DNA from 3 places in the Streptomyces sp. NPDC001070 genome. Region 1 is predicted to be linked to each of the others. Evidence: predicted binding sites of a transcription regulator. Region 1 holds the regulator's gene; each other region holds the start of a gene.

Evidence for each region. Region 1 encodes HrcA, which represses chaperone genes, less so after heat shock. Its sites were predicted from a motif close to TTNGCACTCNGNNNNNCNGAGTGCNAA; they were not measured.
Region 2: a site for HrcA is predicted at 2,647-2,673, ahead of groL (chaperonin GroEL). Genes of this name have one in related genera too.
Region 3: a site for HrcA is predicted at 1,291-1,317, ahead of groES (co-chaperone GroES). Genes of this name have one in related genera too.

Annotation. Positions count from the first base shown of each region.
Region 1 is NZ_JBSFLB010000002.1:361,835-366,627, reverse strand. Features, by position in the region: gene ACWDAS_RS03910 (16S rRNA (uracil(1498)-N(3))-methyltransferase) at 1-351, opposite strand, end outside; gene dnaJ (molecular chaperone DnaJ) at 476-1,615, opposite strand; gene hrcA (heat-inducible transcriptional repressor HrcA) at 1,615-2,631, opposite strand; gene ACWDAS_RS03895 (MBL fold metallo-hydrolase) at 2,834-3,565, shown strand; gene ACWDAS_RS03890 (DUF3097 domain-containing protein) at 3,596-4,426, shown strand; gene hemW (radical SAM family heme chaperone HemW) at 4,515-4,793, opposite strand, start outside.
Region 2 is NZ_JBSFLB010000003.1:198,172-202,964, forward strand. Features, by position in the region: SAM riboswitch class I at 144-271, shown strand; gene thrC (threonine synthase) at 290-1,576, shown strand; gene ACWDAS_RS05265 (ubiquitin-like small modifier protein 1) at 1,603-1,881, shown strand; gene ACWDAS_RS05270 (cold-shock protein) at 2,304-2,510, shown strand; gene groL (chaperonin GroEL) at 2,860-4,482, shown strand; gene ACWDAS_RS05280 (copper homeostasis protein CutC) at 4,609-4,793, opposite strand, start outside.
Region 3 is NZ_JBSFLB010000006.1:26,835-31,627, forward strand. Features, by position in the region: gene ACWDAS_RS09335 (hypothetical protein) at 1-644, shown strand, start outside; gene ACWDAS_RS09340 (NUDIX hydrolase) at 644-1,198, shown strand; gene groES (co-chaperone GroES) at 1,466-1,774, shown strand; gene groL (chaperonin GroEL) at 1,899-3,527, shown strand; gene ACWDAS_RS09355 (ester cyclase) at 3,589-4,293, opposite strand; gene ACWDAS_RS09360 (SDR family NAD(P)-dependent oxidoreductase) at 4,365-4,793, opposite strand, start outside.

The sequences.
Region 1 (4,793 bases):
GGTGATGCAGCGCGCGGCGGCCCACGGCACGACCGCGTCGACGCCGACCTCGGTCATGGTCTCCACGGCGACCTCGCCGCGGTCGCCCTTGGGCAGGGCCTGGACGACGGTGATCCGCGGGCGGGGCTCGGGCTCCTCACGGACGCCGGCGACGGCGACCTCGAGGGTGTCCTTGCCGTCGACCGCCGCCACGGTGCCGTACGCGCCGCGTCCGAGGCCGTCGGTGAGGACGATCTCCTCGCCGACGCGCAGCCGGCGCACGGCGACCGCGTGCCGCCCCTCGGGGCCGGAGAGCGTGATGCGTTCCCGGCCCAGCGCGTCCGGCTCGACGACGAAGACGGGGGCGGTCACGGCGCGGTCCGCGCGCGGGAGTCGGTCAGGGCGGCCATGCGCCCATCGTTTCACGGCACGACACGGCCCGCGGTCCGGGGTGGAACACCCCGGACCGCGGGCCCGCGGGCGCCGGCGTTACCGCCTAACGTCCGTTGAACGCGTCCTTGAGCCGGGAGAACAGCCCCTGCTGGCCCGGCTGGAACTGCCCCAGGGGCCGCTCCTCGCCGCGCAGCTTCGCCATGCGGCGCAGCAGCTCCTCCTGCTCCGGGTCGAGCTTGGTCGGGGTCTGGACCTCGACGTGCACGATGAGGTCGCCCCGGCCGCCGCCCCGCAGGTGCGTGACGCCGCGCTGGTGGAGCGGGATCGACTGTCCGGACTGGGTGCCGGGTCGGATGTCGACCTCCTCCAGGCCGTCCAGCGTCTCCAGCGGGACCTTGGTGCCGAGCGCCGCGGCCGTCATCGGGATGGTGACGGTGCAGTGCAGGTCGTCGCCGCGCCGCTGGAAGACCGAGTGCGGCAGCTCGCGGATCTCGACGTAGAGGTCGCCGGCGGGGCCGCCGCCCGGGCCGACCTCGCCCTCGCCCGCCAGCTGGATGCGGGTCCCGTTGTCGACGCCGGCCGGGATCTTGACCGTCAGCGTGCGCCGCGAGCGGATCCGGCCGTCGCCCGCGCACTCCGGGCACGGGGTGGGGACGACGGTGCCGAAGCCCTGGCACTGCGGGCACGGCCGGGAGGTCATGACCTGGCCGAGGAAGGACCGCGTGACCTGGGAGACCTCACCGCGGCCGCGGCACATGTCACAGGTCTGCGCGGACGTGCCCGGGGCGGCGCCCTCGCCGTGACAGGTGTTGCAGACGATGGCCGTGTCGACCTGGATGTCCTTGGTCGTGCCGAAGGCCGCCTCGTCCAGCTCGATCTCCAGCCGGATCATCGCGTCCTGGCCGCGCCGCGTGCGCGAGCGCGGACCGCGCTGGGACGCCGTGCCGAAGAAGGCGTCCATGATGTCGCTGAAGTTGCCGAAGCCCGCGCCGAAGCCGGCGCCCGCGCCCGCCCCGCCGCCGTTGGCGGACAGCGGGTCGCCGCCGAGGTCGTAGACCTGCTTCTTCTGCGGGTCCGAGAGCACCTCGTAAGCGGCGTTGATCTCCTTGAACCGCTCCTGGGTCTTCGGGTCCGGATTGACGTCCGGGTGCAGCTCGCGCGCGAGACGGCGGAAGGCCTTCTTGATCTCGTCCGGGCCGGCGTCGCGGCGGACGCCGAGCACCGCGTAATAGTCCGTGGCCACTACGACTCCGCCAGGATCTGTCCGACGTAACGTGCCACTGCGCGTACCGCTCCCATCGTTCCGGGGTAGTCCATGCGGGTCGGTCCGACCACGCCGAGTTTCGCGACCGCCTCGTCGCCCGAACCGTAGCCGACGGAGACGACCGATGTGGAGTTGAGGCCCTCATGGAAGTTCTCGTGACCGATTCGCACCGTCACGCCCGAGTCCTTCGCCTCGCCCAGCAGCTTGAGGAGCACCACCTGCTCCTCAAGTGCCTCCAGCACCGGGCGGATCGTGAGGGGGAAGTCGTGCCCGAAGCGGGTCAGGTTGGCCGTGCCGCCGAGCATGATCCGCTCCTCGGTCTCCTCGACCAGGGTCTCCAGCAGTGTGGCGAGAACCACCTGGACGGAGGGCCGGTCGTCGGGCTCGAAGCCCTCGGGGAGCTCCTGCACCAGCTGCGGGACGTCGGTGAACCGGCGGCCCACCACCCGGCTGTTCAGCCGGGCCCGCAGATCGGCCAGCACGGTCTCCCCGACCGGGGCCGGGGCGTCCACCAGCCGCTGCTCCACCCGTCCGGTGTCCGTGATCAGCACGAGCATGATCCGGGCCGGGGCGAGCGCGAGCAGCTCGACGTGGCGCACGGTCGAGCGGGTGAGCGACGGGTACTGGACGATCGCGACCTGCCGGGTCAGCTGCGCGAGCAGCCGGACCGTGCGGGCCACGACGTCGTCGAGGTCGACGGCGCCGTCCAGGAAGTTCTGGATGGCCCGGCGCTCGGCGCCGGACAGCGGCTTGACGCTGGTGAGCCGATCGACGAAGAGCCGGTAGCCCTTGTCGGTCGGCACGCGGCCGGCGCTGGTGTGGGGCTGCTGGATGTAGCCCTCGTCCTCCAGCACGGCCATGTCGTTGCGGACGGTGGCCGGGGACACGCCGAGGCGGTGGCGTTCGGTGAGCGCCTTCGAACCGACCGGTTCCTCGGTGCCCACGTAGTCCTGGACGATGGCACGCAGCACTTCGAGCCGTCGTTCACTGAGCATCGCGCACCTCCAGTCGCTCGTCACCGTACGGTCGTGGCCCCTGCGGCCTGGCACTCCTCTTCTTTGAGTGCCAGTTTTCCCCAAGTCAGTGTACGGCGGGGTGGCAACACCTCGGCAAGGGCCGTCCACAGGTCCGGCCCGGGGCGCCCTTGACCGGCCACCGTAGCGGGCGCGACCCCGTCCGCGGGGATACCGTCACGTTGTGGAGACCACACCGACCGCACCGGCCCCCGGCGGCTGGGAGCAGCTCGCTCCGGGGGTCGCCCGGCAGCGGCTGCCGTTCCTCGACGTGACGGTCGGGGTCGTCGTCGGCGACGAGGGCGTCCTCATGATCGACACGGGTTCCTCGGTCACCGAGGGCGCCGCACTGCGCCGGCAGGTCCACGAACTGACGGGCCGCGATGTGACCCACATCGCACTCACCCACGGCCACTTCGATCATGTCTTCGGCACCGCCGCCTTCGAGGGCGTCCAGGTCTTCGGCGAGATGGCCCTCGACACCTATCTGGACCGCGAGCGCTTCTCGCTGGGGCTGGACGCGGTCGAGCACGGCGCCGGCGAGACCGAGTCGTCCCGGGCGGTGGAGGCCCTCGTCCGCCCGGACAACCTCGTGGACGGCTCGTACGAGCTCGACCTCGGCGGCGACCGGCAGGTCCTGCTGGTCCACCCGGGTGAGGGGCACACCACCCACGACCTGGTGGTCGTGGTGCCGGGGACGCCGGCCGTGGTCTTCTGCGGCGACCTCGTCGAGGAGTCGGGCGAGCCGCAGGCCGGCCCCGACGCCGCCCCGCTCGCCTGGCCCGGCACCCTGGACCGGCTGCTGCGACTGGGCGGCGAGACGGCGCTCTATGTGCCGGGGCACGGCGCCGTCGTCGACGCGGGCTTCGTGCGCGCCCAACGGGACGCGCTGGCCGTCCGGTTCGGATCGGCTTGAGCGGTGCGCCGCGCGGATACGATCCCTGGCATGCGCAGCCGCAGCTACGATCCCGACCTCACCCCGCCGTGGAAGCGGCCCGCCACACCCGCGCCCGAGGTCGCGGCCGAACGGGACCTGGTGGTCGAGGAGGTGTCCACCGGCTTCTGCGGTGCCGTCGTCCGCTGCGAGAAGACCGCCGAGGGCCCCACGGTCACCCTCGAGGACCGCTTCGGCAAGCACCGCGTGTTCCCCATGACGCCCCGCGGCTTCCTCCTGGAGGGCCGCGTCGTCACCCTCGTGCGTCCTTCCGCCGCCGCCCCGCCGGCCGGCCCGCGCCTGACCGCCTCCGGCTCGATCGCCGTCCCCGGCGCCCGGGCCCGGGTGGCCCGCGCCGGCCGGATCTACGTCGAGGGCCGCCACGACGCGGAACTGGTCGAACGGGTCTGGGGCGACGACCTGCGCGCGGAAGGCGTCGTCGTGGAGTACCTCGACGGCGTCGACGACCTCCCCGCCATCGTCGCCGGCTTCGCCCCCGGACCCGACGCCCGCCTCGGCGTCCTCGTAGACCACCTCGTCCCGGGCAGCAAGGAGTCCCGCATCGCCGCGGCGGTCACCGGCGAGCACGTCCTGGTCGTGGGCCACCCCTACATCGACGTCTGGGAGGCCGTGAAGCCCGCCTCCCTCGGCATCCCGGCCTGGCCGTCCGTCCCCCGCGGCCAGGACTGGAAGACCGGCGTGTGCCGCGCCCTCGGCTGGCCGGAGAACACCGGCGCGGCCTGGCAGCGCATCCTGGGCGCGGTCCGGTCGTACAAGGACCTGCAGCCGGAACTGCTGGGGCGGGTGGAGGAGCTGATCGACTTCGTCACGGCTCCGGAGTGAGCCCCGGCAGGACCCCGAACAGCGCAGGGAGGCACTGCCGGTGTGCGCAGTGCCTCACTCCGGCGAGCGATCGGGCCGGCCGGGGGTGCTAGTCGACCAGGTCCCTGACCACCGCGTCCGCCAGCAGGCGGCCGCGGAGGGTGAGGACGGCGCGGCCCTCGGCGTAAGGACCGGACTCCAGGAGGCCGTCCCTTACGGCGCGCTCCGCGGCCTCCGCGCCCGCCGGGGCGAGGATGCCGAGCGGGCAGCCGTCGGAGAGCCGCAGCTCCAGCAGGATCCGCTCCACACGGCGGTCCTCCGCCGCCAGCACCTCGCGGCCCGCGCCGGGACTGCGCCCCTCCGCGAGCGCGGCCGCGTACGCCGCCGG
Region 2 (4,793 bases), on a different contig from region 1:
TCTGCCCGTCTCGAAGGACGGACGGCCTATGACCAGGTTCGAGGTCGTCGGTTACAGTCTTGAACACGAGGCATGACCATCGTATGTCGACGGTGATCGCGCCCCGTCGGACAAATGCCCGGGCACTGCGCCCGGCGCCATACCGCTCATCCAGAGGGGCAGAGGGAACGGCCCGTTGAAGCCCCGGCAACCCTCCCGCCGACCGCGAGGTCCAGGTGGGGAAGGTGCCAATTCCGTCTCGCGGCGAGGTGCGCCGCGAGGAAGATGAGGAGAAAGGGCCTCGCCTGACATGGCTGCGCAGACCGTTGCACCCGCGTCCACCGATTCCGCCTTCGGGCCCGCGTCCGCGCTCTCGTGCCGCGAGTGCGGTGAGCGATTTCCGCTGAACCCCGTCTTCGCCTGCGAGGTCTGTTTCGGGCCGCTCGAAGTGGCGTACGACCTCCCGAGCGGCGACCCCGAGACCCTGCGCAAGCGGATCGAGTCCGGGCCGAACAACATCTGGCGCTACGCGCCGCTGCTGCCCGTCCCCGCGGACGTGGCCTCCAAGCCCAACCTCAACCCGGGCTTCACCAAGCTGGTCAAGGCCGACAACCTCGCCCGCGAGCTGGGCGTCACCGGCGGCCTGCACATCAAGGACGACTCCGGCAACCCGACCCACTCCTTCAAGGACCGGGTCGTCGCCGTCGCCCTGGAGGCCGCCCGCACCTTCGGCCTCACCACCTTGTCCTGCTCCTCCACCGGCAACCTGGCCGGCGCCGTGGGCGCCGCGGCCGCCCGCGCCGGCTTCCGCTCCTGCGTGTTCATCCCGCACGACCTGGAGGAGGGCAAGGTCGTCATGGCCGCGGTCTACGGCGGCGACCTGGTCGGCATCGAGGGCACCTACGACGACGTCAACCGCTTCTGCAGCGAGCTGATCGGCGATCCGATCGGCGAGGGCTGGGGTTTTGTCAACGTCAACCTCCGCCCCTACTACGGCGAGGGCTCCAAGACGCTGGCGTACGAGATCTGCGAGCAGCTGGGCTGGCGCCTGCCGGACAACATCGTCATCCCGATCGCCTCGGGCTCGCAGCTGACGAAGATCGACAAGGGGCTGCAGGAGCTGATCAGGCTCGGTCTGGTCGAGGAGAAGCCGTACCGGATCTACGGTGCCCAGGCCGAGGGCTGCTCCCCGGTCTCCACCGCCTTCAAGGCCGGCCACGACGTGGTCCGCCCGCAGAAGCCGAAGACCATCGCCAAGTCGCTCGCCATCGGCAACCCGGCCGACGGTCCGTACGTCCTGGACATCGCCCGGCGCACGGGCGGTGCCGTCGAGGACGTCACCGACGGGCAGGTGGTCGACGCCATCAAGCTGCTCGCCCGGACCGAGGGCATCTTCGCCGAGACGGCGGGCGGCGTGACCGTCGGTGTGCTGAGGAAGCTCATCGAGACCGGGCAACTCGACCCGGCCGGTGAGACGGTCGTCCTCAACACCGGCGACGGCCTCAAGACGCTGGACGCCGTCGCCCCGACCTCCCGCCCCACGGCCACCATCCGCCCGAGCCTCGACGCGTTCCGTGCCGCCGGCCTGGCCGGCTGACCCAGACTGAAGGTGAACCCCGCATCATGAGCGCTACCGTCCGCATCCCGACCATCCTCCGCACCTACACCGGCGGCCAGGCCGAGGTCCCGGCCGATGGCGGCACCCTGGCCGAGGTCATCGACTCGCTGGAGAAGAACCACCCCGGCATCTCCGCGCGCGTCCTGGACGACACGGGCAAGCTGCGCCGTTTCGTGAACGTCTACGTCAACGACGACGACGTCCGCTTCTCCGAGGGCCTGCAGACCACGGTGGGCGAGGGCGCGTCCGTGTCGATCATCCCGGCGGTCGCCGGAGGCTGCTGAGCCGCACGACCCGCGGGTGACAGGGGTGCCGGGAGTTCCCGGCACCCCTTCGTGCTTGAGCGGTAGTTGAAGGGCTGTACAGTTGCCCTGAACGGCCCGCAACTCCCTGCAACGCTCCGCGCAACCCCTTTTGCCGGGGCGGCCTTGTCGACGATTTATCGCCAAATTCACGCGGCGATTGTCGCGTTGGCCGCTTATGTCCAGTCCGAGTTGCCCCGGATTATTGGCCAATCAGGCCCTTCTTCCCTTTCTCTGCGCCCGGAATTCTCGTCCGATTGACCTGTTGCAGACAGCGTCCGGGCAGATACATTCAGCCGCGGTCGACGCGTTCCGGCGCACGCCCCCTTGGCTGTAGGGGGTGAGGTCTGACCCGGATCCGCGAGGTGCGGGTCTGCGAAGGGCCAGCAATAGGGGAGTTAGGAATGGCTCAGGGCACCGTCAAGTGGTTCAACGCGGAGAAGGGCTACGGCTTCATCGCGGTCGACGGTGGTGCGGACGTCTTCGTGCACTACAGCGCGATCCAGATGGACGGCTACCGCACCCTCGAGGAAGGTCAGCGGGTCGAGTTCGAGATCTCGCAGGGCCAGAAGGGGCCGCAGGCGGACATGGTCCGTCTCGCAGCCGGCTGACGCGCCGCGCATCGGCCACGGAGCACTTCGCGTACGGCCGCTCAAACGTACGCGTCAAGGCCCGCCCCCGCAGAGGGGCGGGCCTTCGTGCTGCCCGGGGGCGACCTGCGAGTTGTCCACGACCCCGGCCAAGCGGCTTGCACTCTCCTAGGGCGAGTGCTAATCATTGGCGTTAGCACTCTGACGTTGAGAGTGACAAAGGACCGAGTGGGTGAGGCCCGCGCGACCGCCGGAAAGGAACCGGCGGAAGGGCAGGCCGTCCGTCGCGGGCGCCGGCGCGGTCCTGGAGTAATCCTTCCCCGCAGCCCTGCGCCGCGGGGGGACCCCAAGTCCGGGAGGACCACTTCACATGGCCAAGATCATCGCGTTCGACGAGGAGGCACGGCGCGGTCTCGAGCGCGGGATGAACCAGCTCGCCGACGCCGTCAAGGTCACCCTTGGCCCCAAGGGCCGCAACGTCGTCCTCGAGAAGAAGTGGGGCGCCCCCACGATCACCAACGATGGTGTGTCCATCGCCAAGGAGATCGAGCTCGAGGACCCGTACGAGAAGATCGGCGCGGAGCTGGTCAAGGAGGTCGCGAAGAAGACGGACGACGTCGCCGGTGACGGCACGACGACCGCGACCGTCCTCGCCCAGGCGCTGGTCCGCGAGGGCCTGCGCAACGTCGCCGCCGGCGCCAACCCGATGGCCCTGAAGCGCGGCATCGAGAAGGCCGTCGAGGCCGTCTCCGCCGCCCTGCTGGAGCAGGCGAAGGACGTGGAGACCAAGGAGCAGATCGCCTCCACCGCCTCCATCTCCGCCGCCGACCCGCAGATCGGCGAGCTCATCGCCGAGGCGATGGACAAGGTCGGCAAGGAAGGCGTCATCACCGTCGAGGAGTCCCAGACCTTCGGTCTGGAGCTGGAGCTCACCGAGGGTATGCGCTTCGACAAGGGCTACATCTCGGCGTACTTCGCCACCGACCTGGAGCGTATGGAGACGTCCTTCGACGACCCGTACATCCTGATCGTCAACTCCAAGATCTCCGCGGTGAAGGACCTGCTCCCGCTGCTGGAGAAGGTCATGCAGTCCGGCAAGCCGCTGCTGATCATCGCCGAGGACGTCGACGGCGAGGCCCTGTCGACCCTGGTCGTCAACAAGATCCGCGGCACCTTCAAGTCCGTCGCGGTCAAGGCCCCCGGCTTCGGCGACCGCCGCAAGGCCATGCTCGGTGACATCGCCATCCTCACCGGTGGCACCGTCATCTCCGAGGAGGTCGGCCTCAAGCTGGAGAACGCCGGTCTCGACCTGCTCGGCCGCGCCCGCAAGGTCGTCGTCACCAAGGACGAGACCACGATCGTGGACGGCGCCGGCGACCAGGACCAGATCCAGGGCCGCGTGAACCAGATCCGTGCCGAGATCGAGAACAGCGACTCGGACTACGACCGCGAGAAGCTCCAGGAGCGTCTGGCGAAGCTGGCCGGCGGCGTGGCCGTCATCAAGGCCGGTGCCGCCACCGAGGTCGAGCTCAAGGAGCGCAAGCACCGCATCGAGGACGCGGTGCGCAACGCCAAGGCCGCCGTCGAGGAGGGCATCGTCGCCGGTGGTGGCGTGGCCCTGCTCCAGGCGTCCAACGTCTTCGAGAAGCTCGAGCTCGAGGGTGACGAGGCCACCGGCGCGTCGATCGTGAAGCTGGCCCTGGAGGCCCCGCTGAAGCAGATCGCCGTCAACGCCGGCCTCGAGGGCGGTGTCGTTGTGGAGAAGGTGCGCAACCTGACCCCGGGCCACGGCCTCAACGCCGCGACGGGCGAGTACGTCGACCTGATCGGCGAGGGCATCATCGACCCGGCCAAGGTCACGCGCTCCGCGCTGCAGAACGCGGCCTCCATCGCCGCGCTCTTCCTCACCACCGAGGCCGTCATCGCCGACAAGCCGGAGAAGGCCGCTGCCCCGGCCGGCGGCGGCATGCCGGGCGGTGACATGGACTTCTGATCCTCCGGATCGGAAGTTCCGCACCGCGCAAGCGAACCGAGGGCGGTACCCCACGCGGGGTACCGCCCTCGGGCGTTCTCCGACCGCTGCCCCTGGCCCTGCCGCTGCCGGGCGGCCGCGGCCCGGTTACGGGACCGCGACCGGCGCGTCGAGCAGATCGCGCCAGGTGCGCACGGCCTCCGCGTCGACCGGCCCGGCCCAGCCGCCGGGGCGGACCGCGCCGCCGACGTGGAAGGCGTCGATGCCGCCCGCGAGAAGCCGCGGCAGATGCTCCGCGCGGAGCCCGCCGCCCACCATCAGCCGGGGCTCTC
Region 3 (4,793 bases), on a different contig from region 1:
GCCTGCACGAGCGGCTCGCCCCCCTGCTGCGCGCCCCCGCCCCGGCCGTGCGGGCCGACGCGGAGGCACTGCGCGACGCCTTCGACGAGTCGTACTACCGGGCGATCGCCGCCGGTGAGGGGTGCGCGCTCGGGCTCAGCGCCACCCGGCACGGCGTACCGCGCGCGGAGGCCGAGGCCCTGGGGGAACACACCCCGGTCGTGGCCTGGCCGACCCGCTTCCAGTTGCGGCTCGGGCTGCTGACCGCGGCGCAGTGGCAGCGTTTCACCGACGACGCCGCCGACGCGCTGACCGCGTGGTGGCAGCGGCGCGACCTCGCCGCGCTCCAGGATGTCGGCGACATGCTGGGCGGCAGGACGAAGGAGCCCCCGGAAGGCGGCGCGGACGAGGTGCCGGTGACGCGTGTCCAGCGCATCGCGCGGGTGGTCCGCGGGCTGGGCACGGAGACGGCGGCGGCGGGCGGGCTGAGCGTCGCCGCGGGGGTGCTCGGGCAGGGGACGCTCGGGGCGTTCGCGGCCGGCGCGGCGGGAGCCCTGGCCCCCGTGGTCGTCGCGGCCGTGTCCGCGGGGCTGCCGCGCTTGCGGGGCTACCGCGGGCGGTACGACGTGATGGAGTTCCCGGCGAGCCCGCGGGGGGCGGTCTGATGGACACCGAGGCGGTACGCACCCGCACCCGCAAGGCGTACGGCGACGCCGAGGGCGGGCGCTGGTGCGAGGTCCACCTCGACACCTACCGGCTGCCCTCGGGCGCGGAGGTGGAGCTGCACCGGGTCCGGGTCGGCGGCGGTCGCACAGGTGTCGTGGTCCTCGCCCGGCGGGGTGACGATGTGCTGATGGTCCGTCAGTGGCGCCCCGCGGTGGGCCGCTGGGCCTGGGAGCTGCCGCGCGGCTTCGGTGAGACCGACCCCGCCGCCGACGCGCTGCGGGAACTGGCCGAGGAGACCGGCCTCGCGGGCTCCGCGGCGACGGTCGTGGCCCGGCTGGACGTCGACTCCGGGCTGCTGGAGAGCCAGGTGGCCGTCGTCGAGGTCACCGTCGCGCAGGACGCCGTCCCGCGGCCCGGCGCCGCGGGGGAGGGTGAGGTCGCCGACGCGCGCTGGTGGAGCCCGCGGGACGTCGCCGAGGCCGTCCGCGCGGGCGAGTTGCGCGACGGCTTCACCCTTGCCGCGCTCGGTGCGTGGAGCGCGTCGCGCACGTGAGCGGCGGGGCCGGGAGGGGCCCGGACGGGTCCGGAACCGCGCGTCCGGGCGGGCCGTTCTCCCGCCGGAAGCGCACCGCGTACGGCGCGGCGTTGGCACTCCGCTTGACCGAGTGCTAAGCGCGTCCTAATCTCAGACCTGGCACTCAGCCATGCCGAGTGCCAGCACAAAAGCGACGGGCAGGTCCGGCACCCGCGACGACGGGCCTACCAGGTCGCCACCCCAGACAGACACTCCCGTGAGCCCTTTGAAGGGGGAGGTCGGATCGTGACGACCGCCAGCACCAAGGTTGCCATCAAGCCGCTCGAGGACCGCATCGTGGTCCAGCCGCTGGATGCCGAGCAGACCACCGCCTCCGGCCTGGTCATCCCGGACACCGCCAAGGAGAAGCCCCAGGAGGGCGTCGTCCTGGCCGTGGGCCCGGGTCGCTTCGAGGACGGCAACCGCATCCCGCTCGACGTCAAGGTCGGCGACATCGTGCTGTACAGCAAGTACGGCGGCACCGAGGTCAAGTACAGCGGCGAGGAGTACCTCGTCCTCTCGGCTCGCGACGTCCTCGCGATCGTCGAGAAGTAAATCCGGCGCCGCTCGTAATCGAGAAATGCCGTGATCACGCCCCGGGTACACCGAGTCCTCGCACGGACCGGGGACCCGGGGCGCGGTCTTTGACGAGAACCCAAAGACGAGGAATTCCGCCGGTATGGCCAAGATCCTGAAGTTCGACGAGGACGCCCGTCGCGCCCTCGAGCGTGGCGTCAACAAGCTCGCCGACACCGTGAAGGTGACCATCGGCCCCAAGGGCCGCAATGTCGTCATCGACAAGAAGTTCGGCGCCCCGACCATCACCAACGACGGTGTGACCATCGCGCGTGAGGTCGAGATCGACGACCCGTACGAGAACCTCGGCGCGCAGCTGGTGAAGGAGGTGGCGACCAAGACCAACGACATCGCTGGTGACGGCACCACCACCGCCACCGTGCTCGCCCAGGCGCTGGTCCGCGAGGGTCTGCGCAACGTCGCCGCCGGCGCTTCCCCGGCCGCCCTGAAGAAGGGCATCGACGCCGCCGTCAAGGCCGTCTCGGACGAGCTGCTCGCCACCGCCCGCCCGATCGAGGGCAAGGAGGACGTCGCCGCCGTCGCCGCGCTGTCCGCCCAGGACAAGCAGGTCGGCGAGCTGATCGCCGAGGCGATCGACAAGGTCGGCAAGGACGGTGTCATCACCGTCGAGGAGTCCAACACCTTCGGCCTGGAGCTGGACTTCACCGAGGGCATGGCCTTCGACAAGGGCTACCTGTCGCCGTACTTCGTGACGGACCAGGAGCGTCAGGAGGCCGTCCTGGAGGACCCGTACATCCTGATCACCCAGGGCAAGATCTCCTCCATCCAGGACCTGCTCCCGCTGCTGGAGAAGATCCTGCAGGCCGGTGCCTCCAAGCCGCTGCTGATCATCGCCGAGGACGTCGAGGGCGAGGCCCTGTCGACCCTGGTGGTCAACAAGATCCGCGGCACCTTCAACGCGGTCGCGGTCAAGGCCCCCGGCTTCGGCGACCGCCGCAAGGCCATGCTGGGCGACATCGCCACCCTCACCGGCGGCACCGTCGTCGCCGAGGAGGTCGGCCTCAAGCTCGACCAGGTCGGCCTGGACGTGCTCGGCACCGCCCGCCGCGTGACCGTCACCAAGGACGACACCACCATCGTCGACGGCGCCGGCGAGTCCTCGGAGATCACCGGCCGGATCAACCAGATCAAGGCCGAGATCACCGCGACCGACTCCGACTGGGACCGCGAGAAGCTCCAGGAGCGCCTCGCCAAGCTGGCCGGCGGCGTGTGCGTCATCCGTGTCGGCGCGGCCACCGAGGTCGAGCTCAAGGAGAAGAAGCACCGTCTGGAGGACGCCATCTCCGCGACCCGCGCCGCGGTCGAGGAGGGCATCGTCTCCGGTGGCGGCTCCGCGCTCGTCCACGCGGTCAAGGTGCTCGACGACAACCTCGGCAAGTCCGGCGACGAGGCCACCGGTGTGGCGGTCGTCCGCCGCGCCGCGGTCGAGCCGCTGCGCTGGATCGCCGAGAACGCCGGCCTGGAGGGCTACGTCATCACCTCCAAGGTCTCCGAGCTGGAGAAGGGCCACGGCTTCAACGCCGCGACCGGCGAGTACGGCGACCTGGTGAAGTCCGGCGTCATCGACCCGGTCAAGGTCACCCGCTCCGCCCTGGAGAACGCCGCCTCCATCGCCTCCCTGCTCCTCACCACCGAGACCCTCGTGGTGGAGAAGAAGGAGGAGGAGCCCGCCGAGGCCGGTCACGGCCACGGCCACGGCCACTCCCACTGAGCTGTACCGCGAAGGCCCCCGTTCCCGCCCGGGAACGGGGGCCTTCGGGCTGTCCACGGCCCTAGGACGGCAGCCTGATGACGCCCATCTGGCTGAGCATGCCGAGCGAGTCCCAGTGCCACCAGCCCTCGGCGATCCTGCCGCCCTCGAAGCGGAAGGTCGTGGTGCCGACGGTGGAGACCTCCTTGCCGCTCGGCGGCATCCCGCGCATCTCCCCGGAGTTGGTGCCGCGCCAGCTCCACCTGGTCACCACCCGGTCGCCCTCGGCGATCTGGTCCTCGACGGTGAACCCGAAGTCCGGGAAGCCGTGCCGGTACGCGAGGGTCTCCTCGCGGAGGGCGTCCGGGCCCGTGGTGTCCTCGTCCATCCCGATGTCGTGGTCGAGGTATCCGGCCGTGAACATCTCGTCGTACCCCGCCGGGTCGTCCCGGCCGCACAGCTCCTGGAAGAAGCGGCGGCACGTGGCCTTGTTGAGCTGCTCGTCACGGAGGACGTCGAGGTCGGTGAAGGTGGGGGCCTCCTCGCAGAGGGCGACCATCTCCTCGAAGATCCGGTTGGTCTCGGGGAGCGTGGAGTTCCGCATCGCCTCCTCGTAGGAGGGGAACTCCACGATCTCCACCAGGTGGTCCGCGCCGGAGCGGTCCCGGCCGACCATGGAATGGGTCGCGGTGCGCTTGCCCTTCGTCGCCTCGATCCAGGTGTCCATGAGCCGGTTCATGTCGTCGTACCTGCTGGTCCTGCAGTCGATGATCTGGACGAATGTCATGGCGCCCTCCCGGGGGCCGTGCGCTGGGCGATCCCCGAGTCCGCCGTCCATTTTATGGGGGAATGCCGCTGCTAGTCGCGGGGGTAGACCGGCCCGAAGCGCCGTCCCGCCTTCGTCGAGGCCCGGCCGAACGCGCCGGTCGGGGCCAACCTGGCCGCGGCGACCGCGGCCTTGTAGCGGGGGTCGGGCACGCTCAGGGAGCGGCCGCGGGCCAGGTCGCGGATGGCCGCCGCGACGACCTTGTCCGCGTCCAGCCACGCCCAGCCGGGGATGTTGCCGGTGTCCATCCCGGCCCGCTGGTGGAACTCGGTGCGGACGAAGCCCGGGCACAGCGCCAGCAGCCGTACCCCGGTGCCCGCCAGTTCCCTGGCCAGGCCCTGGGTGAAGCTGACGACCCAGGCCTTGCTCGCCCCGTAGGTGCCGCGCGGCACGAAGGCCGCCACCGAGGCCACGTTGATCACGAAGCCGCGGCCGCGCTCCCTCATGGCCGCGGTCGCGGC